One region of the Lysobacter sp. Root604 genome, then DNA from elsewhere that is predicted to be linked to it. Evidence: riboswitches for the same ligand, from Rfam matches in the RefSeq annotation. Region 1 holds a riboswitch; each other region holds the start of a gene.
The links. Region 1 has a riboswitch for cobalamin ahead of ASD69_RS14645 (ribonucleoside-diphosphate reductase subunit alpha). Riboswitches for the same ligand answer to the same signal wherever they lie in the genome.
Positions count from the first base shown of each region.

Region 2: linked by a shared signal. The riboswitch ahead of btuB (TonB-dependent vitamin B12 receptor) and the one ahead of ASD69_RS14645 (ribonucleoside-diphosphate reductase subunit alpha) in region 1 are both predicted to bind cobalamin.
Region 3: linked by a shared signal. The riboswitch ahead of btuB (TonB-dependent vitamin B12 receptor) and the one ahead of ASD69_RS14645 (ribonucleoside-diphosphate reductase subunit alpha) in region 1 are both predicted to bind cobalamin.

Region 1 is NZ_LMGS01000009.1:1,432,122-1,438,983, forward strand. It holds gene ASD69_RS14630 (acyl-CoA thioesterase) at 1-187, opposite strand, end outside; gene ASD69_RS14635 (ribonucleotide-diphosphate reductase subunit beta) at 404-1,450, opposite strand; gene ASD69_RS14640 (four helix bundle protein) at 1,520-1,873, shown strand; gene ASD69_RS14645 (ribonucleoside-diphosphate reductase subunit alpha) at 1,920-4,265, opposite strand; cobalamin riboswitch at 4,634-4,927, opposite strand; gene ASD69_RS14650 (DUF2339 domain-containing protein) at 5,055-6,862, shown strand, end outside.
Region 2 is NZ_LMGS01000012.1:192,187-199,048, forward strand. It holds gene cobO (cob(I)yrinic acid a,c-diamide adenosyltransferase) at 1-303, opposite strand, end outside; gene ASD69_RS19450 (hypothetical protein) at 300-905, opposite strand; gene ASD69_RS19455 (hypothetical protein) at 921-1,511, opposite strand; gene btuB (TonB-dependent vitamin B12 receptor) at 1,561-3,378, opposite strand; cobalamin riboswitch at 3,530-3,761, opposite strand; gene ASD69_RS19465 (TonB-dependent receptor) at 4,012-6,411, shown strand; gene ASD69_RS19470 (amidohydrolase family protein) at 6,631-6,862, shown strand, end outside.
Region 3 is NZ_LMGS01000010.1:183,178-190,039, reverse strand. It holds gene ASD69_RS15955 (serine/threonine-protein kinase) at 1-2,049, opposite strand, end outside; gene btuB (TonB-dependent vitamin B12 receptor) at 2,379-4,223, opposite strand; cobalamin riboswitch at 4,348-4,580, opposite strand; gene ASD69_RS22985 (TfoX/Sxy family protein) at 5,333-5,737, opposite strand; gene ASD69_RS15940 (GAF domain-containing protein) at 5,734-6,216, opposite strand; gene ASD69_RS15935 (TMEM175 family protein) at 6,296-6,862, shown strand, end outside.

The DNA of each region.
Region 1 (6,862 bases):
GGAAGTCGATCTGTTCCGAGCGCGCGGTCACCACCGTGCGCCGCGCGTAGCGCGAGGCGGCGACGAAGGCGGCCTTGTCCATCCAGGCCAGGGCCTGGCCGCCGAACAGGGTGCCCAGGTGGTTGGTGTGATCGGGGAAGACGATTTCGATGATACGGGCTTCGGTCATGGGTTTGTTTCCCGGCAGAGCGAGGAGAGCGACGTCGTAGCGAACAGTTCCCTCTCCCGCTTGCGGGAGAGGGTTAGGGTGAGGGGCGCTTTTGCTTTAGCGGCTAGGAATCAAAGCAAAGGCATTCGCGCCGTTGGCGCTCACGCCCTCACCCCAACCCCTCTCCCGCGAGCGGGAGAGGGGCCTTAAGCAGGTCGGAGAGGTTTCGGCGCGCGGGTATCTCACCCGCCTGAATCAAAACGCCTCGTCGAACGCCACTTCGCCCTGTACGCCGACCTGATACGCCGAGACCCGGCGCTCGAAGAAGTTGGTCACTTCCTGCACGTCCTGCAGGTCCATGAAGCCGAAGGGGTTGGTGGCGCCGAAATGCTTGGGCATGCCCAGCTGGGCCATGCGCTGGTCGGCGCAGTACTCCAGGTACTGGCGCATGTCCTTCAGCGACAGGCCGACCACGCCGCCGGACAGCACGTCCTGGGCGAACTGGAGTTCGCAGTTCACCGCGTCCTCGAACATCTTCACCACCTGCGCGCGCAGGTCGGCGTCGAACAGGTCGGGCTCTTCCTCGCGCGCGGTGCGGATTACCTCGAACGCGAACGCCATGTGGCAGCTTTCGTCGCGGAACACCCAGTTGGTGCCCGAGGCCAGGCCGTTGAGCAGGCCGCGCGAGCGCAGGTAATAGACGTAGGCGAAGGCGGCGAAGAAGAACAGACCCTCGATGCAGCCGGCGAAGCAGATCAGGTTGAGCAGGAACTGGCGGCGCTGTTCGCGCGTCTCGATGCGCTTGAGGTCCTGCACTGAGTCGATCCAGCGGAAGCAGAACTCGGCCTTGGCGCGGATCGAGGGAATGTTCTCGACCGCGTCGAAGGCCTTGGCGCGCTCGTTCGGGTCGGGCAGGTAGGTGTCGAGCAGGGTCAGGTAGAACTGCACGTGCAGCGCTTCCTCGTACAACTGCCGCGACAAGTACATGCGCGCCTCGGGCGCGTTGATGTGCTGGTACAGGTTCAGCACCAGATTGTTGGCCACGATGCTGTCGCCGGTGGCGAAGAATGCGACCAGGCGTTCGACCAGATGCCGCTCGGCCGGGCCGAACTTGTGCTTGAGGTCGTTGACGTCCTGCGAGAAATCGACCTCTTCGACGGTCCAGGTGTTACGGATGGCGTCGCGGTACATCTCGTAGAAATGCGGATAGCGCATCGGCCGCAGGGTGAGATCGAAACCGGGGTCTAGAAGCTTAGGAGTGAGCGGAGAGGAGTGAGGAGCGAGCGGGGAGGTGACTGACATGGACATAAGGTTTTTCCGATTTCAGGTGTGCGAGAAAAAGCTCAGGCTCCGAAGACGACGGAGGAGCCGATGCACTACCAAGAGACTGTGATTTGGAACAAGTCCATGAGGCTGGCTGAAGTTGCGTGCCTGGTTTCGATGCGACTACCGGCTATGGAGCGATACGGGGTTCGATTGCAGATGACTCGTGCGGCGATATCCGTGCCGAGCAACGTAGCCGAAGGTTGGACCCGAGAGTCCAAGAGGGAGCGTGGCCAGTTCTTGGCTATCGCACAGGGCTCTCTGGCTGAGCTGAATACTCAGCTGTTGATCAGCGAACGGGTCGGCTGGTTGCTTGCGGCAGACCTCGTCGAGATAAAAGGACTCGTCGACGAGATCAGCCGCATGCTGACCGTCCTGCGCAGAGCATCCAGACCGAACTGATCGCGTCATAGCTCACTCCTCACTCCTACGCACTCGCTTCTCGCTCTTACTGGCAGGCTTCGCAGGACTCGGGGTTTTCCAGCGAGCAGGCGATCGCCTCGTCCTGGGTGTACTCCGGCTTGGGCGCGGCCACCGGCGCGCTGACCGTGCTCTTGGCGATCTTGGTGGCCGGACGCGAACGCAGGTAATACGTCGTCTTCAGGCCCTTCTTCCAGGCGTACATGTACATCGAGCTGAGCTGGCCGATGTTCGGGCTTTCGATGAACAGGTTCAGCGACTGGCTCTGGTCGATGTAGGCGCCGCGCTCGGCGGCCATGTCGATCAGCGAGCGCATCGGCAGTTCCCAGGCGGTGCGGTAGACCTGGCGCAGCGACTCGGGCACTTCGTGCACGGACTGGATCGAGCCTTCGGCCATCTTGATGCGGTCGCGCATCTCGGCGGTCCACAGGCCGAGCTTCTTGAGCTCCTCGACCAGGTACTTGTTGACCACCAGGAAGTCGCCCGACAGGGTCTCGCGCTTGAACAGGTTGGACACCTGCGGCTCGATGCACTCGTAGCAGCCGGCGATCGAAGCGATGGTCGCGGTGGGCGCGATCGCGATCAGCAGCGAGTTGCGCAGGCCGTGCTCGGCGATGCGCGTGCGCAGGGTTTCCCAGCGCTCAGGCTGCGACGGGGTCACACCCCAGGCTTCGAACTGCAGCTCGCCGACGCTGGCGCGGGTGTCGTCGAAGGACGGGTGCTTGCCGTGCTCCATCGCCAGCTCGTTGGAGGCCGACAGGGCGTGGAAGTAGATCGCCTCGGCGATCTCCTGGGCCAGCTTGCGCGCCGGCTCGGAGTCGAAGGCCAGGCGCAGTTTGAAGAACACGTCCTGCAGGCCCATGCTGCCCAGGCCGACCGGGCGCCACTTCAGATTGGCGCGGCGCGCGGTTTCGATCGGGTAGAAGTTCAGGTCGATCACGCGGTCGAGCTGGCGCACGGCCAGGCGCACGGTTTCGGCCAGCTTGTCGAAATCGAAGGCGCCCTTGCCGTCTTCGTACATCTCGACGTGGTGCGACAGGTTGATCGAGCCCAGGTTGCACACCGCGGTCTCGTCCTGCGAGGTGACCTCGAGGATCTCGGTGCACAGGTTGGACAGGTGGATGACGTTGCCGTCGCGCAGGGTCTGGTTGGACGCGCGGTTGGACTTGTCCTTGAAGTTCATCCAGCCGTTGCCGGTCTGCGCCAGGGTCCGCATCATCCGGCCGTAGATGTCGCGCGCCTTGACCTTCTTGACCGCCAGGCCGGCCGCTTCGGCGGCGTGGTAGGCGCGGTCGAAGGACTCGCCCCACAGGTCGGTCAGCTGCGGCACCTTGGCCGGGTCGAACAGCGACCACTCGGCATCGGCCTCGACGCGGCGCATGAATTCGTCGGGAATCCAGTTGGCCAGGTTGAGGTTGTGGGTGCGGCGCGCTTCGTCGCCGGTGTTGTCGCGCAGTTCCAGGAACTCCTCGACGTCGGCGTGCCAGGGCTCCAGGTACACGCAGGCCGCGCCCTTGCGCTTGCCGCCCTGGTTGACCGCGGCCACCGAGGCGTCCAGCGTCTTCAGCCAGGGCACGATGCCGTTGCTCAGGCCGTTGGTGGAGCGGATCAGCGAACCGCGCGAGCGGATGCGGGTGTAGCTCAGGCCGATGCCGCCGCTGAACTTGCTCAGCTTGGCCACATCCATGTAGCGCTTGTAGATCGCTTCCAGCGAATCGTCGGGCGAATCGAGCAGGAAGCAGCTCGACAGCTGCTCGTGGGTGGTGCCGGCGTTGAACAGGGTAGGCGAGGACGGGATGTAGTCGAGCTGGGCCATGCGGCGGTACAACGCGAGCGCGTCGCCGACATCCTCGCTGAGGGCGCAGGCGATGCGCAGGAAGAACTGCTGCGGGGTCTCGATCACGGTGCGCGCGGTCGGGTGGCGCAGTAGGTAGCGGTCGTACAGGGTGCGCAGGCCGAAGTAGTCGAAGCGCGCGTCCAGGCTGCGGTCGATGGCGTCGTTGAGCTTGCGCGCGTTGGCCTGCACGAAAGTCAGCAGGCGGTCGTTGATCAGGCCCAACTCGTGGCCGCGCACGACCGACTGCGAGAACGCGTGGATCTCGATGCCGGCGACTTCCTTCTCGATCACGTTGCTGAGCAGGCGCGCGGCGAGGCGGCCGTACTCGGGCTCCTCGGCGGTGAGCAGGGCGGCGGTGCGGATCGACAGTTCGTCCAGCTCGCGCGTGGTCGCGCCGTCGTACAGGCCGGAGATGGTGCGGGTGGCCACGCGCATCGGATCGACCGCGTACAGGCCCTCGCCGCAGCGGGTGACCGCGCGCACGATCTTGTTGAGGTCGACCGGTTCGCGGCGACCGCTGCGCTTGGTCACGCTCATGGTGAGGTTGGCCGCCGGCGGGGTCAGGGCGAAGCCGGGCGCGACGTCGGGCTTGCGCGCCGGTGCTTCGGCGGCGATGGGGGCGGGGGAGGTGCTCGCAACGGCGGGCGCTTCGGTGGTGGTGGTCATAGGGGCTCCGATGCGTGGGCGCACGGGTCGTCGGCCTTCCCACGAGGGCCGACGTGCGCGGACGCAGACGCAACGCCGAGGATCGGCGTTGCGGCTTGCGCCCCCGCGGGCGCGAAGTGTTCGAGGATGACGACAGGGTGTCGCGCGGGCCGAGACGGACCGCGGACCGCGACGGCGAACCGTGGCGGGGCGACACCGGCCGTCTTCCCCCGAAGACTCCTGAGCCGGTACCGCGCGGTGTGCGACGCGCGGTTGTCGGCAGGTCTTCGGGCTCGGGACTTGAAGCCAGAAGTGAGCGGGGAGAAGTGAGGAGCGAGTACCAAACCGCTCACCACTCACTTCTCTCCGCTCACTCCTGCTTCTCCTACTGGCGGCCGCTTCCCAGGCGCCGGGCGCCCAGTGCAATGACCGCGTTCGTTTCCCATACCGCTGCGGGGCAGCGCCGGCTTTGTCGCCGCCCTTTCGGGGCGGGTCCGCACCGGCTTCCCTTTTAAGCCGATCTCGCGATCGGCACCGACAGGCACAACATATTAGGGGTGCCCCGATCCGTCAACACGATATGTGGTGAGCGACCGCAGATTCGCAACAAAAACTTCGGCGCCGTTGCGGCGCCGCGCTTGGTGTTAACGTGCGTGGCGACAAGGACAGGGATGGGGCGCGATGGAGGGTCTGTTGGCGTTGTTGGTGCTGGTGCTGCTGGCCGTGCCGGTGCTGTTGATCATCGCCTTGGTATCGATCTCCGGGCTCAAGGCCCGGGTCGGGCTGTTGGAGGCGCGCATCGCCGAACTCGCGCAGCGCGCCGCCGCGCGGCCGACGGCGGCCGTCGCCGTGGCCGAAGAGCAGCCCGGCGAGCGCGAACCGACCCTGGGCGAGCTCATGCGCGACGCGCCGCTGCCGCCCGCACCCGTATCGCCGCCGCCCAGCCCCGTCTCGAGCACGCCTACGGGCCCGTCGCCGCGCACAATTCCCGGCGAGCCAGCCGTTCCGACGCCGGCGGCCGAACCGGCCTCGGCGCTGCCGCCGCCGTTGCCCGCCTCGGCGCCGCGTCCGATCTTCGAGGAGTCGCCGCGCGCCGAGCCCGCCCGCGCCGCGCGCGCCCAGGTACGCGCGCCCGCGCAGCCGGACCCTATCGAGCGCATGGTCGGCGCGGTCAAGCGCTGGTTCACCGAAGGCAACGTGCCGGTCAAGGTCGGCATGCTGGTGCTGTTCGCGGGCGTGGCCGCGCTGCTCAAGTACGCCACCGATCAGGGCTGGATGCGCTTCCCGATCGAGTTCCGCCTGGCCGGCATCGCCCTGGCCGCGCTGGCCGGGCTGGTGTTCGGCTGGCGCCAGCGCGAACGCAAGCGCAGCTTCGCGCTGAGCCTGCAGGGCGGCGCGATCGGCGTGCTGCTACTGGTGGTGTTCGCGGCGTTCAAACTGTACGGGCTGATCGAGGCCGGGCCCGCGTTCGCGCTCAGCATCGTGCTGGTCGCCGGCGCCGGCGTGCTCGCGGTGCGCCAGAACGCGATCGCGCTGGCGCTGCTGGGCATCTTCGCCGGCTTCATGGCGCCGATCTGGCTGTCGACCGGGCAGGGCAACCATGTCGCCTTGTTCAGTTACTACGCCGTGCTCAATGCGGCGATCTTCGTGATCGCCTGGTGGCGGCCGTGGCGCGCGCTCAACCTGCTCGGCTTCGTGTTCACCTTCGGAATCGGCACCGCCTGGGGCGTACTGCGCTATCGCAGCGCGGACTTCGCCAGCACCGAACCCTTCCTGCTGCTGTTCTTCGTCTTCTATCTGCTGATCCCCATCCTCTACGCCTGGCGCCAGGCCGCGGGACGGCGCGATTTCATCGACGGCTGCCTGGTGTTCGGCACGCCGCTGGTCGCGTTCTCGCTGCAGGCCGGCCTGCTCGAAGGCGAGCGCATGCCGCTGGCGTTCTGCGCGCTGGGCCTGGCCGTGCTGTATGCGGCGCTGGCCTGGTGGCTCAAGCGCCGCGAGCACTTCGTTGCGCTGGCCACGCCGTACGCCTTGCTCGCGGTCGGTTTCGCGACCCTGGCCGTGCCCTTGGCGCTGTCGGCGCAAACCACCGCCTGCGTGTTCGCGGTCGAAGGCGCGGCGCTGGTCTGGCTGGGCCTGCGTCAGCAGCGCATCTTGCCGCAGCTGGCCGGCCTGGCCTTGCAGCTGTTCGCCGCCGGCGGTTTCCTGATCGGCATCAGCGACGGCCCCGAACCGCTGACCGCGGTGCTCAACGCGCGCTTCATGGGCGCCTTGCTGATCGCGCTGGCCGGTTTCGCCAGCGCCTGGAGCTATCGCCGCGCCGAGCAGCGCAATCCGGCCTTGGCGTATTACCTGTGGGGCCTGGCCTGGTGGTGCGGCAACGCCTGGGGCGAGTTCGACCGCTTCCTGCTGTCCGATCTGCGCGCCGACGCCAGCCTGGCCTTCGTCGCGTTCACCGCCTGGCTGGCCGCGGAAGCCTACCGCCGCCT
Region 2 (6,862 bases), on a different contig from region 1:
GGTGAAGCCCTCGCCCATCACGTGGTAGGCGAGCTGGTCGCCCTCGAAGCGGCGGAAGAAGGCTTCCTCGCCGGTCGAGAAGCTGCCCTTGATGAACTGCACCACGCCGCAGCGGAAGCCGTGGCCCAGCGAGCGCGCGAGCATGCCGAAGCCGGACGAGCTCTTGCCCTTGCCGTTGCCGGTGTTGACCACCAGCACGCCGCGCTCGATGGTGGCGCGGGCGATCTTGCGATCGACCAGCTCCTTCTTGCGCTGCATGCGTTCGCGGTGGCGTTCTTCCTGGGTCGGGACGGTGTCGCTCATGCGCGGGCTCCTTGCTGGGCGGTGCGTAGGGCGCCGGCGCCGCGTACGATCGCCAGCAGTGCGAACGCGGTGCCGACGTAGCCGGCCAGGGTGCCGAGGCTACGCGGATAGTACTGGCCGATGCGCGCGGCGAAGCCGGCCAGCGTGGGATCCGAGTAGCGGCCGGAGAAGAAGTAGAAGCCGCCGCCCGAGAACACGTAAGTCGCCAACGCGGCGACCGCCAGCACCAGCGCCAGGCGCGGCAGCGTGGTCCAGCGATCGCGGTGGATGCGCGCGTAGAAATGCCCGGCCAGCCACAGCGTGGCGTAGGCCGGCGCCAGCGCCCAGTACGCCGGCGACAGGCACCAGTCGCCGATCGTGCCCGAGGCCAGGCTGACGATGTCCAGCAGCGAGGCCAGCACGAACAGCAGCGGCAGCATCCACATCGGCCGCAACAGCGCGCCGGCGAGGAAGAAGATCGCCCACGACGCGCTGGGCAGGCGGTCGATGGTGGCGAAGTGCTGGCCGCGGGTGGCGATCATCAGCGTCGCCAGAGCGACGCCGACCAGGATCTGCGCGCGCGGCGAGCTCAGCGGCAGGGAATGCGTGGGGCTTGCGGTCATGGTGGTCATCCTCGATCAGGCCTGGGCGTCGCGCGGCGCGACCCGCACCGGCAGAACGCGCGCGATCAGCGCATAGGCGACCAGGGCCACCGCGATGTAGCTCAGGGTGGTGCGCACGAACAGCGGCCCCCACTGCCACACGCGCGCCAGGTATTGGCTCAGGTTCGGGTCCTCGTAGCGCCCGCCCAGCCAGTAGAACGCGCCGTTGGAGATCAGGAACGAGACCGTGGCCGCGACCAGGCCGACCGCGAGCGCGCCGAGCAGCGCGCGCGGGGTCGCCTGCAGCCGCTGCGCATAGGCGCGGCCGCTGTACCACAGCGCCGCGTACGCCAGCAGCAGGAAGGCGTACGACGGCGTGACGCAGTAGTGCTGGAAGAAGCTCTTGCCCTGGGCCTGGATCGCGATCCAGTCGATCGCCACCGCCAGCACCAGGAAAGCGACGAAACCCAGGTGCTTGCGCAGCCAGAGGCCGCCGAGGAAGAACACCGCCATCGACGCATCGGGCAGGTGCAGCGCGTCGCCGAAGTGGTGGAAGCGGGTGGCGACCATGACCGCGGCGAGTGCGGTGAACAGACTGTAGTGGACGGATCGGCTGAGAGCGTTCATCGGCGGCCTCGGTGGCGTGGACGGGACGGTGGTGGCGAAAGCGCGGCGATCAGTTCGCCGCGCGGTAGCGCAAGGTCAACAGGTAGTTGCGGCCGGGCTGGTTGTAGTAGGCCGCGGTCTCGTAGCGCTGGTTGAACACGTTGTTGGCCGCCAGCTGCAGGCTCCAGGAATCGTCGAAACGGAAGCCCAGGCGCAGGTCGGTGGTGGCGTAGCCGTCCAGACGGCGCGTGTTGGCCAGATCGTCGAAACGTTCGCCGGCGACGTAGACGCTGCCGCCCAGGCTGAAGCGGCCGTAGCGACGGTCGGCATCGAAGCGTGCGCTTTCGCGCGCGCGGCGCGGCAGGATCTTGTCGCGGCTGGCGCCGCGGCTGTCGTTGCGCGGATCCAGCCAGGTCGCGCTGGCGCGCAGGTCCCAACCGGCCAGGACGGTATCGACCGTGGCCTCCACGCCCTGGATGCGCGCGCGATCGATGTTGCCGGGCAGACCGATCGAAGCATCGAACGCGATCAATTCATCGACTCGGGTCTCGTAGGCGTTGAGCGACCAGCCGCCCCAGGCGTGTTCGCCGCGCAGGCCGAGTTCGAAGCTGCGCGACTCCTCCGGCTTGAGATCGGCGTTGCCGAAGCCGGGAAAGTACAGCTCGTTGAAGGTCGGCGCCTTGAACGCGGTGCCGTAGCTCGCGGTCAGGCGCAGCTGTTCGCTGAGGTTCCAGCCCCACAGCGCGCTGCCGGTGGTCTGGCCGCCGAACTGGCTGTCGTCGTCGCGGCGCAGGCTGGCCTGCAGCGCGTGCGCGCCAGATTCGCGCTGGTACTGGCCGAACAGGCCGCGGTTGATGCGGTGGTCGTGGGCGTAGACGGTGCTGCTTTCCACCTCGTCGCGCTGCCAGTCGTAGCCCAGGGTGAGCAGGCCGCCGCCGAGGCCGAAGTCACCCTGCAGCGAGCCCAGCTTGCGGCGCGTATTGAAGGTGCTGGAGTAGACGCCGTTGCGGTAGGTGTCGCTGAGGTCGCTGCTGCGGCCCAGGTTGAGGGTCAGCGTGGCCTGTTCGCTGGGCGCGTAGCGCAGGCGTCCGCCGGCGACCTGCTGCACGGTGTCGGCCTGGTTGTTGGTGCTGCCGTCGTATTCGTTACGGCCTTCGGCGCGGAACAGGCGCGCTTCGGCGTCCCAGGCGTCGTTGAAGCGGTAGCCGCCCTGCGCGGTCAGCGACAGGTTGCGGTAGCCGTCGCGGTCGGGCGAGTGGGTGAAGCAGCCGGCGCCGCCCGGCGAGGGCTTGCCGCGACAGGCGTTGATGCCGTCGGTGTCCTCGCTGGCGGCGTTGATCGAGTACCAGCCGTTGTCGCTCTTTCCGCCCACGCCCAGGGTGCCGCGACGCGTCTGCCAGCTGCCGATCGAGGCGCTGGCGTGCGGCGCGAACGCGCCTTGCGGGCGGCGGGTGAAGATCTGGATCACGCCGCCCAGGGCCTCGGAGCCGTACAAGCTGGAGAACGGGCCGCGCACGATCTCGATGCGCTCGATCTGTTCGACCGGAATGTCCTGCAGCGAGGCGCCGCCGCTGGTGGCCGAGCCGATCTTGATGCCGTCCACCAGCACCAGCACATGGTCGGACTCGGTGCCGCGCAGGAACAGCGAGGTCGACTTGCCGGGGCCGCCGTTGTTGGCCATCGACAGGCCGGGCGTGCCGCGCAGCAGGTCGGGCAAGTTGGCCGGCTGCAGGCGTTCGATGTCGTCGCGGTCGATCACGGTGACCGAGGCCAGGGTCGCGTCCTGGGTCTGCGCGGTGCGGCTGGCGGTCACCACGACCTGGTCGAGGTCGGTGGCGGCGTCGGCGGCCCAAACCGGGACCACGACGGACAGCAGCGCCGTCGCCAGCGCGGTGCGGCGAAGCGCGTAAGGGTGGAAATTCAAAGCATGGCTCCTGATCCGCGCCTACCCGCGCGGAAACGATGGGTCGGAGACACGCGGAGGGAACGACGAGGCGGCGACGCGCGGACGCAAGGCAGCCCCATGACAGCGCCCACCGCGTGTCGGGTCAGCCTCAGGCCGGTCTCCGGGCTTGCAAGCGAGGGCCTCCAGCCCTCCGATCCGCGCCTTCCCATGCATGCGCACAGTGGCTTCGTTGCGGATCGTTCGTCTTACTTACCGTTGCGGGGGCAGCTCCGGAATTGCCGTCGCTCCGTTCGGAGGACTGGCGCACCGGATTCCCGTTTCAATCGCCGGCGGGGCCGGCGATCACCTCAAGCCCGCGCATGGTAGCAGCCCCGGATCGGTCCGCCCCCATGAGCAAACGGCATGAGCCGGGCCCCGGGCCTGTGGCGATAACCGCCCGCAGCCGGGCTAAGTCGGCCTGATGTGCCACCTGGCATAGCTGATGCGCATCCGATGTCTAAAACCATGACGTACGGCTATCTACCTATACGAAAGTGGGTTTGACCCAGTTGTTATAACCGTGTTAAACCAAAATGACATCGTTACCAATCCCCCCGCCGCAAGGAGCCGCGCACCATGTCCGTAGCCGTCCGCGCCGTACGCCGTCCGCTCGTCCTCGCCCCCTTGTCGCTGGCCCTGATCGCCGCGCTCGCCTCCCCGGCCTATGCCCAGGACGCGGCCGCCCCGGGCGAGCCGGCCTCCGAGGCCCATACCCTGGACCAGGTGATCGTCACCGGCACCCGGGTCAGCGATCGCACCGTCGCCGAGTCCAGCGCGCCGATCGACATCATCACTCCGGAGGCGCTGGAAGCCACCGGCACGGTCGAACTCGCGACCGCGCTGGCGCGCGCCCTGCCCTCGCTGAACTTCCCGCGCCCGGCCATCACCGACGGCACCGACGCCGTGCGCCCCGCGCAGCTGCGCGGCCTGGCGCCGGACCAGGTGCTGGTGCTGGTCAACGGCAAGCGCCGGCACACCACCGCGCTGATCAACCTCAACGGCAGCCAGGGTCGCGGTTCCTCGCCGGTCGACCTCAACGCGATCCCGATCGCCTCGATCGAACGCGTGGAAGTGCTGCGCGACGGCGCCTCGGCGCAGTACGGCTCCGACGCGATCGCCGGGGTGGTCAACATCGTGCTCAAGGGCAGCGACCACGGCGGCAGCATCGCCGCGCGCTACGGGCAATACAGCGCCGGCGACGGCGAGCAGTACCAGCTGTCCGGCGACGCCGGCTTCAAGCTCGGCGAAAACGGCAAGCTGCACCTGGCCGCGCAGGGCGGCCACCAGGACCAGACCAACCGCGCGCGCCCGTTCCAAGGCGTGGTCGAACAGCGCTACGGCGATCCCGAGATCGATAGCGGCGCGGTGTCCTACAACGGCGAATACAGTCCGGTCGACTACCTGACCTTCTATTCCTTCGGCAGCTACAGCAAGCGCGACGTGCTCTCCAACGGCTACTTCCGCTTCGCCGCCGACCCGCGCAACATCCCCTCGATCTACCCGAACGGCTTCCTGCCGCAGATCCACAACGTCAGCAAGGACCGCTCGACGGTGGTCGGCCTGCGCTCGGAAACCGCCGGCGGCACCCAGATCGATTTCAGCTACAACTACGGCCACAACGAACTCAGCTTCGACATCGAGCACACCCTCAACCGCAGCCTGGGCCCGACCTCGCCGACGCAGTTCTATGCGGGCGCGCTCGAAGTCACGCAGCACGTGTTGAACCTGGACTTCGCGCGCCCGGTGGATTTCGGCTGGCAGTATCCGGTGACCTTCGCCTGGGGCGCGGAGTGGCGCGGCGAGGAATTCTCGCAGCGCGCCGGCGAACCGCTGTCCTACGCCAACGGCGGCGTGCCCGCGTCCAACGGCCAGATCATCCCGGGCGCGCAGGTGTTCTCCGGCTTCCGCGCCAGCGACGCCGGCGATTTCGACCGCCACAGCTATTCGCTCTATGCCGACGTCGAAGCCGACCTGACCGACAAGTTCTCCGCCGGCATCGCCGCGCGCTTCGAGAGCTACAGCGATTTCGGCGACACCACTTCCGGCAAGCTGTCGGCGCGTTACGCCTTCACCGACAAGGTCGCGTTGCGCGCCACCGCCTCCACCGGCTTCCGCGCGCCCTCGCTGCAGCAGCAGTTCTTCCAGTCGATCGCGACCAACTTCATCAGCGGCGTGCCCTACGAGATCGGCACCTTCCGCGTCGACAATCCGGCCGCGATCGCGCTGGGCTCGGAATCGCTGAAGGCCGAGGAGTCCACCAACTACAGCCTGGGCCTGGTGCTGCAGCCCAGCGACAGCCTGTACATCACCATCGACGCGTACCACATCAAGGTCGACGACCGCATCCTGCTGTCGGAAAACCTGACCAGCACCGCGGTGCGCAACTACCTGCAAGCCAACGGCTACCCGGGCATCGGCGGCGGCCGCTACTTCACCAACGCCGTCGACACCAAGACCCAGGGCGTGGACATCATCGCGACCCAGAACTGGGACCTGGCCTCGGGCAAGTTCGGCCTCACTCTGGGCTACAACTACTCCAAGACCGAGATCGAGAAGATCGCGCCCAACCCGGCGCGCCTGGCCGCGATCGATCCGGCGGCGGTGCGCATCGGCCGCACCGAGATCGGCCGCATCACCAAGGGCGCGCCCAAGGACAAGTTCTTCCTGGCCGGCGACTGGGATACCGGCAACTGGAGCTTCAACGCCACCGCCACCCGTTACGGCGAGTTCACCGAGCTGCACGCGACCAATCCGCTGCTGGACCAGACCTTCAGCGCGAAGTGGACGCTGGACCTGGCCGCCACCTACCACCTCGATCAGTGGGACTTCACTGTCGGCGGCGACAACGTGCTCGACGAGTACCCGGACGAGTCCAAGCTGGTGCTGGGCACGCGCAACTACCTGCCCTACAACACCGCCTCGCCGTTCGGTTTCAACGGCGCCTTCGTCTACGTGAAGGCCGGTTACAAGTGGTGATCTGAACGGCGCGGTTGGAACGCCCGTATGCGACGACGGCCCGGACTCCCGGGCCGTCGTCTTTTTCGACCGGCGAATGCCGCCCCCGTGCGCCCAAACGATGGCGGCGGCGCATTCGCGGGGCCCGGGATCGGCTATAAGGAGTCACCCCGCCGCGCCGGCCTTGCGGATTCCCGAAGCCGCGCGCGGTTCCGACGTCTCCGCCCAAGGAGGGCCGCCATGCGCTTAGCCGGATCGCTGCTGCTGTCGTTCGCGTTGCCCGCCGTACTCGCGTTCTCGATCTCCGACGCCCTCGCCGCCCGCCGCGAACAAGTGGTGCTGATGCAGGGCAACGTCGCCGGCAAGCAGGTCGTGGAAACCGCGGCCGACGGCAGCGTGAAGGTCGAATACCACTTCACCGACCGCGGCCGCGGCGACCGCAGCAAGACGCGTTGGAAGCTCAATGCCGACG
Region 3 (6,862 bases), on a different contig from region 1:
CGCCGTCTTGGGATGACTCGGGCCCAGGTTGCGGCGACGGTTCGCGGCCAATTCTTGCGCTCGCTTCAGTACATCGGGCTTGCCTCGGCGGCCGAGAATGGTTACCAGCAGATCCAGCGCATCGTCGGCGAGTATCGGATTGCGCGGCCGCGCCAGCGCCTCGGCTTTGATGGCGTCTGCCTCGGCGTCTTCGAAACGCAGCATGCGGTGCAGAAAGTTCGCACGCACAAGCAGAAGCTCTGCGCGGACTTCTTCATGGTCGCGAGATAGTCTTTGCGCCTGGTCCACCAGCTCGTCCATGGTCCGGACCGCGCCGAGGGTGTCCGCCTGTCCCCATTGCGCCTTCGCCAGCTCGGCGCCGAAGCTCAGCCGCATCGACTGTGCGTGCGCATCGTCGCTGTCGCCGATCCTCTCCAATTGGGCGCGGGCCAATTTCTCGGCCTCGGCGTAGCGGCCACGGCTGTTGAGCATCGCCAGCCGCGTGGCCGCGATGGAGCCCTCGTCGTCGCGCGCGTCGCCCAGCGCCACCTGGGCCTGGTCGGCCAGGCGCTGGGCGTGGCGATAGTCGCCGAGCACGGCGTAGCTGCGCGCCAAGGTCGCGAGGCTGCGCGCGTGCAGCAGCGGATGTTCGTCCAAAGACAGCCCATGCAGCTCGCGCTCGGTCTTGTCCAGCAGCGCCTTCGACGAGAACGGCGCACTGCCCAGCCCCGACAGCGTGGCCATGCCCAGGGTGGACGCGAACAGGCGACTCACGGCGGCGGTGGCCTGGGTTTCGCGTACCGCGATGCGGTGTTGGCGCAGGGCCAGGCCGGCGCCCACCGCGCCTGCGACCGCCACGGCGGCGGCAACGCCGACGGCCAGACGGTGGCGGCGCGCGAACTTACGGGCCCGGTACAGCAGATCGTCGCCGCGTATCGCCAAGGGCCGGTGCTCGCGCCAACGCCGCAGGTCCTCGGCGTATTCGTTGATGCTGGCGTAGCGGTCCTGCGGGCGCAGGGCCACGGCCTTGCGCACCAGCGCCGACAGGTCGCCCGCGAGCAGGCGCTTGAGCGCGGTCAGGTTCGCGACGCCGCGTTGCTCGGCGACGGCGGGCGCGGCGTCATCGAGCAGTCGATCCATCGGCAGCGCCTCGCCGGGACCGGCATCGTCCATCAGATCGCGCAGCGCGTGCAGCGGTGTCGGCCATTGCCCGCACAGCAAGCGGTAGCTCAGCACGCCCAATGCGTACAGGTCGGTGGCCGGGGCGGTGGCGCCGCGGTCGCGCGCCTCGGGGGCGGCGTATTCGCGCGACAGCGCGAGCTGCTCGCGGTCGGCGCCGGCAAGCGCGACGAAGGTGGAGGCGATGCCGAAGTCGACCAGCTGCACGCGCCCGTCGACGCCGACCAGCAGATTGGATGGCTTGATGTCGCGGTGCAGTACGCCCTGGGCATGGGCATAGCCCAGCGCTTCGCAGGCCTGGATCAACAGGTCGACGCGCTGCCGCACGCTAGCGCGATGGCGGTCGCACCAGGTGTCGATGGCGATGCCTTCGACGTAACGCATCGCGAACCAGGGATGACCGGTGTCGTCCACGCCGGCGTCGATCAGCGCGGCGATGCCCGGGTGGTCGAGGCGCGCCAGCACATTGCGTTCGTCGCGGAAGGCCGCGATCAGCGCCGGCGTCGCCAGCTCGGCGAGGATGCATTTGAGCGCGACCCGCTGCCGATATTGGCCGTCGTCGCGCTGAGCTTCGTACACGCTGCCCATGCCGCCGCGCGCGATCAGGCGCTCGATGCGCCAGGGCCCCAGGCGAGTGCCGAGGCGAGGATCGGGTCCGGCATCGGCTTGATCGCGACTTTCGCGGGCGCGCCGCTGCTCCACCAGCGCCGCCGGCGAACGGTCCAGCAGGCTGCTGTCGGCATTCGCATCGGAATCCAGCAGGGCCTGCAGCGCGCGATACAGCTCGGGGTCGCGCGTGGACAGCTCCGCGAGCGCGCGTTCGCGCTGCGCCGGAGGCATCTCGATATAGTCGTCGAACAAGTCCAGGGCGCGTGCGCTGACGTCGCTCATGAGGCTGTCTGCCGCTGCGGTGAGTGGGCGGAGCTGGGGTGCGCCGATGCGTGGCGTGGCGCCGGTCCGCTGCGGCTATCGTACGCCCTCCGACCGGAGATCCGATTGGACCTTCGCAGGGGGCGCGCCCGATCCACGCCGGATCGGAGCGCTCAGTAATGTCACTGAATTGGTGGATCTGTGAGGGTTTGGGCACGGTACGGCGCGCCGGGTCGGACGGTCCGTGGCCTCGCAGCGCCGCGGCAGACGCGAGCCCGCCCACCGCCCGGCTCGCCGCAAAAGAAAGCCCGGCGGAGCCGGGCTTTCGAGAGCTTGAACGCGCGTCCGGCTCAGCGGGCCGGTGCGTAACGCAAGGTCAGGAACCATTCGCGACCGGGCTGGTTGTAGAACGAGATGGTCTCGTAGTCGCGGTCGAAGACATTGGCCACGCGCGCCTGCAGCGACCAGGCCGCGGTGAGCGCGTATTCGGCGCGCAGGTCCAGGGTGCCGTAGCCGCCGACGCGGCGGCTGTTGGCGACGTCGTCGTAACGCGCGCTGGAACCGACCGCGGTCACGCCGAAGCGGAAGTCGCCGAAGGCGCGGTCGATGTCGACGCGCGCGCTGCGCTTGGCGCGACGCGGCAGATCGTTGCCGGCGTAGAAGCCGACCCGGTTCTCGCTGTCGAGGAAGCTGGCGCTGGCGGCCACGGCCCAATCGGCGACGGTGGTGTCGATGCCGATCTCGGCGCCGCGCACACGCGCGCGCTCGATGTTGTTGGGCAGGAAGATCGCGGCGTCGTAGGCGATCAGGTCGTCGACCTGGGTGCTGAAACCGTCGATGCGCGCGTTGAAGCGCTCGCTGCGGTAGGCCAGGCCAAGCTCCCAGGTCTTGGACTCTTCCGGGCGCAGCGCCGGGTTGCCGAAGAACGGGTAGTAGAGCTCGTTGAAGGTCGGGGCTTTGAAGGCGGTGCCGTAGCCCGCGGTCAGACGCCAGTGTTCGGCGAAGCCCAGGCCCCAGGCGATGCTGCCGGTGGTGTGGCCGCCGAACTGGTCGTTGTCGTCGCGGCGCAGGCTGGCCTCGATCGACTGCGCGCCGAAGCGGCCCTGGTACTGGACGAAGCCGGCGCGGTTATCGCGCTCGTTCTTGTCGTAGGCGGTGTCGCTGTCGGCGTGGTCGCGCAGCCAGTCGAAGCCCACGCTCAGCAGCTGGCCTTCGCCGACGCCGTAGTCGGTCTGCACGGTGAAGCTGTCGCGGTTGGTGGCGAAGTAACCGTTGGGCACGTTGCCGAGGAAGTTGTCGGACTCGTCGCGATTGCGGCCGGCGCTGACCTGCAGGCGCAGGTTTTCGGAAGGACGCCAGGTGCCCTTGGCGCCGACCACCTGCTGCACGATCTCGGAGTAGTTGACGAAGCTGCCGTCGTACTCGTTCTCGCCTTCGGCGCGCAGCACATGGCCTTCGAAGCTCAGGGTGTCGGTGGCATCGAAGCCACCGCGCAGCGACAGCGAGCGGTTGCGGTAGCCGTCGCGGTCGGGCTCTTCGGTGAAGCAGCCGGCGAACAGGGTGCTGGAGCCGTCGCAGGCATTGATGCCGTCGGTGCGCTGGTAGGCGGCGTCGGCGCCGAACCAGCCGCGGCCGACGCGGCCGCCGATGCCGGCGCTGGCTTCGCGGCCGCCGTGGCTGCCGACGGTGACGCTGGCGCGCGGGGCGACGGCGTCGCGGTCGCGGCGGGTGAAGATCTGGATCACGCCGCCGATCGCGTCGGCGCCGTACAGGCTGGAGCGCGGGCCGCGCACGATTTCGATGCGGTCGATCAGGGCGACCGGCAGGTCCTGGAACGAAGCCAGGCCGGAGGTCGCCGAGCCGATGCGGATGCCGTCGACCAGGACCAGCACGTGGTCGGTCTCGCTGCCGCGCAGCGACAGCGTGGTCAGCTTGCCCAGGCCGCCCTGGTTGCCGACCGAGAGGCCGGCGCGGCCGCGCAGCAGGTCGGGCAGCGAGCGCGCCTGGCTGCGCGCGATGTCGTCGTGGGTGATCACTTCGACCGGCGACAGCGCGTCGTTGGCGCTGATCGCGGTGCGGGTGGCGGTGACGACGACATCGTCCAGATCGGTGGCGTCGTCGTTCGGCTGCGCCTGCGCGAGAGCGGGCAGGGCGAGGGCGGCGGCGATGGCCAGGGACAGCTTGGGAACACGCATGAGCAAACTCCAGGGGCGCGGCGGTGGAGCCGCGCCGTCGATCGAGGGAGTCGCGAGGAGAGAGGGGCCGCGAATGCGGGCGCTGAACGCGCCGACGGTCGCCGCCGCGACGCCCTCCGCATCGCAACCAGTCGCGCGTCGGGGCCGGTCTCCGGACTCGCGAGCCGGGACCGGGGTCCCGTGCGCGGCGCCTTCCCGTGCTGAGCACAGTGGCGGTTGCCGCGGTCGACTCGCTTACCGTTGCGGGGGCAGTGCCGGGCTGGCCCGATCGCGCTGTCGCAGCGCTGGGGCGTCACCGGCTTCCCGTTTCAACCCTGACGGCGGATGCCGGGGGTCACCTCGAAGCGCGCGCAGTCTACGCGATCGGGGGCGCAGGGGCCAAAAGGAGCGGGGGGCGTGGCCATTAGCCCCTCATCCGCCCTGCGGGCACCTTCTCCCGCAAGCGGGAGAAGGGAAGATCAAGAACCTCTCCCGCAAGCGGGAGAAGGGMAGATCAAGAACCTCTCCCGCAAGCGGAAAGGGGGAGATCAAGAACCAGCGCTGTGAGCCCCTCTCCCGCTCGCGGGAGAGGGGTTGGGGTGAGGGACGATGCGGATGCGTTGCTTGAACCCCGCCACGTGCCCTCATCCGCCCTGCGGGCACCTTCTCCCGCAAGCGGGAGAAAGATCAAGAACCTCTCCCGCAAGCAGGCAGGGGAAGATCAAAAGCTAGCGTTGCGAGCCCCTCTCCCGCTYGCGGGAGAGGGGTTGGGGTGAGGGCCCGGCGCGAGTGCGTTGCTTGAACCYCGCCGCGCGCCCTCATCCGCCCTGCGGGCACCTTCTCCCGCAAGCGGGAGAAGGGMAGATCAAGAACSTCTCCCGCAAGCGGAAAGGGGGAGATCAAGAACTAGCGCTGTGAGCCCCTCTCCCGCTCGCGGGAGAGGGGTTGGGGTGAGGGCCCGGCGCAGAGCGCGCAGCTCCAACTTCATCCCGGCTCTTCATCCGGTCCGCAGCCCGTCCTGAGCCTGCCGAACGGGGCACCGCCTCCCACTGTTGGGAGCAGGGAAAGCCAGGTCGGGGGCGTAACCAAGCGCCGCTAATCCGCGCCGCAAAGCGGAACGCAGGACTGCCTTACTCCCGCTCTTCCGCCTCGTCGCGGCCTTCGCCCGCAGGCTCGTCGTCGAAGCCGTCGTCGTAGGACGGCGGCATCGCCACGGTGTCCTCGGTCAGCACGGTGGTGCGCACCGGGCCGGCGGCCGGGCGGTTGCGCGGCGCGGGCAGCAGGGCGGTGGCGGCCTCGGCGGCGGCGATCAGTTCGTTGCGGCGCTGGTCGGGGATCTCCTGCCAATGGCAGTCCAGCAGGGCGCCCTCGATCGCGTACAGCAAGTTGAGCGTCGGTTTGAAGCCCGCGCGCTTGACCCGCATGAAAGCCTCGACCGTGCCGATCGCGGCGATGTCCTCGTGCGAGCGCAGGCCGACCTGGCGCAGCCAGGCCGCGCTCTTGGGGCCGATGTTGCGCAGCTTGGCCGCGGTCATCGCAGCGACTCCACGAAGGCCTGGGCGATCGCTTCCAGGCCGCGCTGGTCGTCGGCGTCGAAGCGGTCGAGCTTGGGGCTATCGAGATCGAACACGCCGATCAGTTCGCCGTTCAAGGACAAAGGCACCACCAGTTCGGAGTTCGACGCCGAATCGCAGGCGATGTGGCCCGGGAAGCGGTGCACGTCGGCGATGCGCTGGGTCTGGCCGCTGGAGGCCGCCGCGCCGCACACGCCCTTGTCGAGCGGGATGCGGATGCAGGCCGGCAGGCCCTGGAACGGCCCGACCACCAGCTCGCGGCCGTCGTAGAAGTAGAAGCCGACCCAGTTGAGGTCCGGCAGGGCGTGATAGACCAGCGCCGACAGGTTGGCGGCGTTGGCGACACGGTCGCGCTCGCCCTCGATCAGGGCGCGTGCCTGGGCCAGGAGCAGGTCGTATTGTTCCGGCTTGCTGCCGGACAGGGGGTTGGCGGCGAACATACCGCGAGTGTAGCAGCGGCACGCCCGGGCATTACCATGGCCGGATACCGCCCCCCCAAGCCCGCTGCCGAGGATGCCGATGACCGAGTCTGGCTCGACCATGCCCGCCTTCCGCGAACGCGGCCATCAGGTGACGCGGCTGGAAAGCTTCGTCGACGCCGCGTTCGCGTTCTCGCTGACGATGCTGGTGATCCTGTTCAACGAACTGCCCGACACCGTCGCCGAACTGCGCGAAGCGCTGCGGCGGGTGCCGACCTTCGTGTTCTGCTTCGTGCTGCTCGCCTTGTTCTGGGGCGCGCACAATCGTTGGAGCCGACGCTACGGACTCGACGATGGGCGCTCCAACGTGCTCAGCCTGGCCCTGGTGCTGGTGGTGATGATCTACGTCTACCCGCTGCGCATGGTGGTCTCCAGCGCGATGTCGATGTTCACCGGCGGCTGGGTCAAGAGCGAGTTGGGCATCGACCCGGCGCATTGGAACGCCGACCTGCAGACCGCCTTCATGGTTTACGCGGTGGGCTTCGGCCTGTTGTCGTGGATCGTGTGCGAGCTCAACCGGCACGCCTTGCGACGCGCCGACAAACTGGGTTTGACCGCGGCCGAGCGCTACGAGACCGGCACCGAGATCGGCCTGCACTGGATCCTC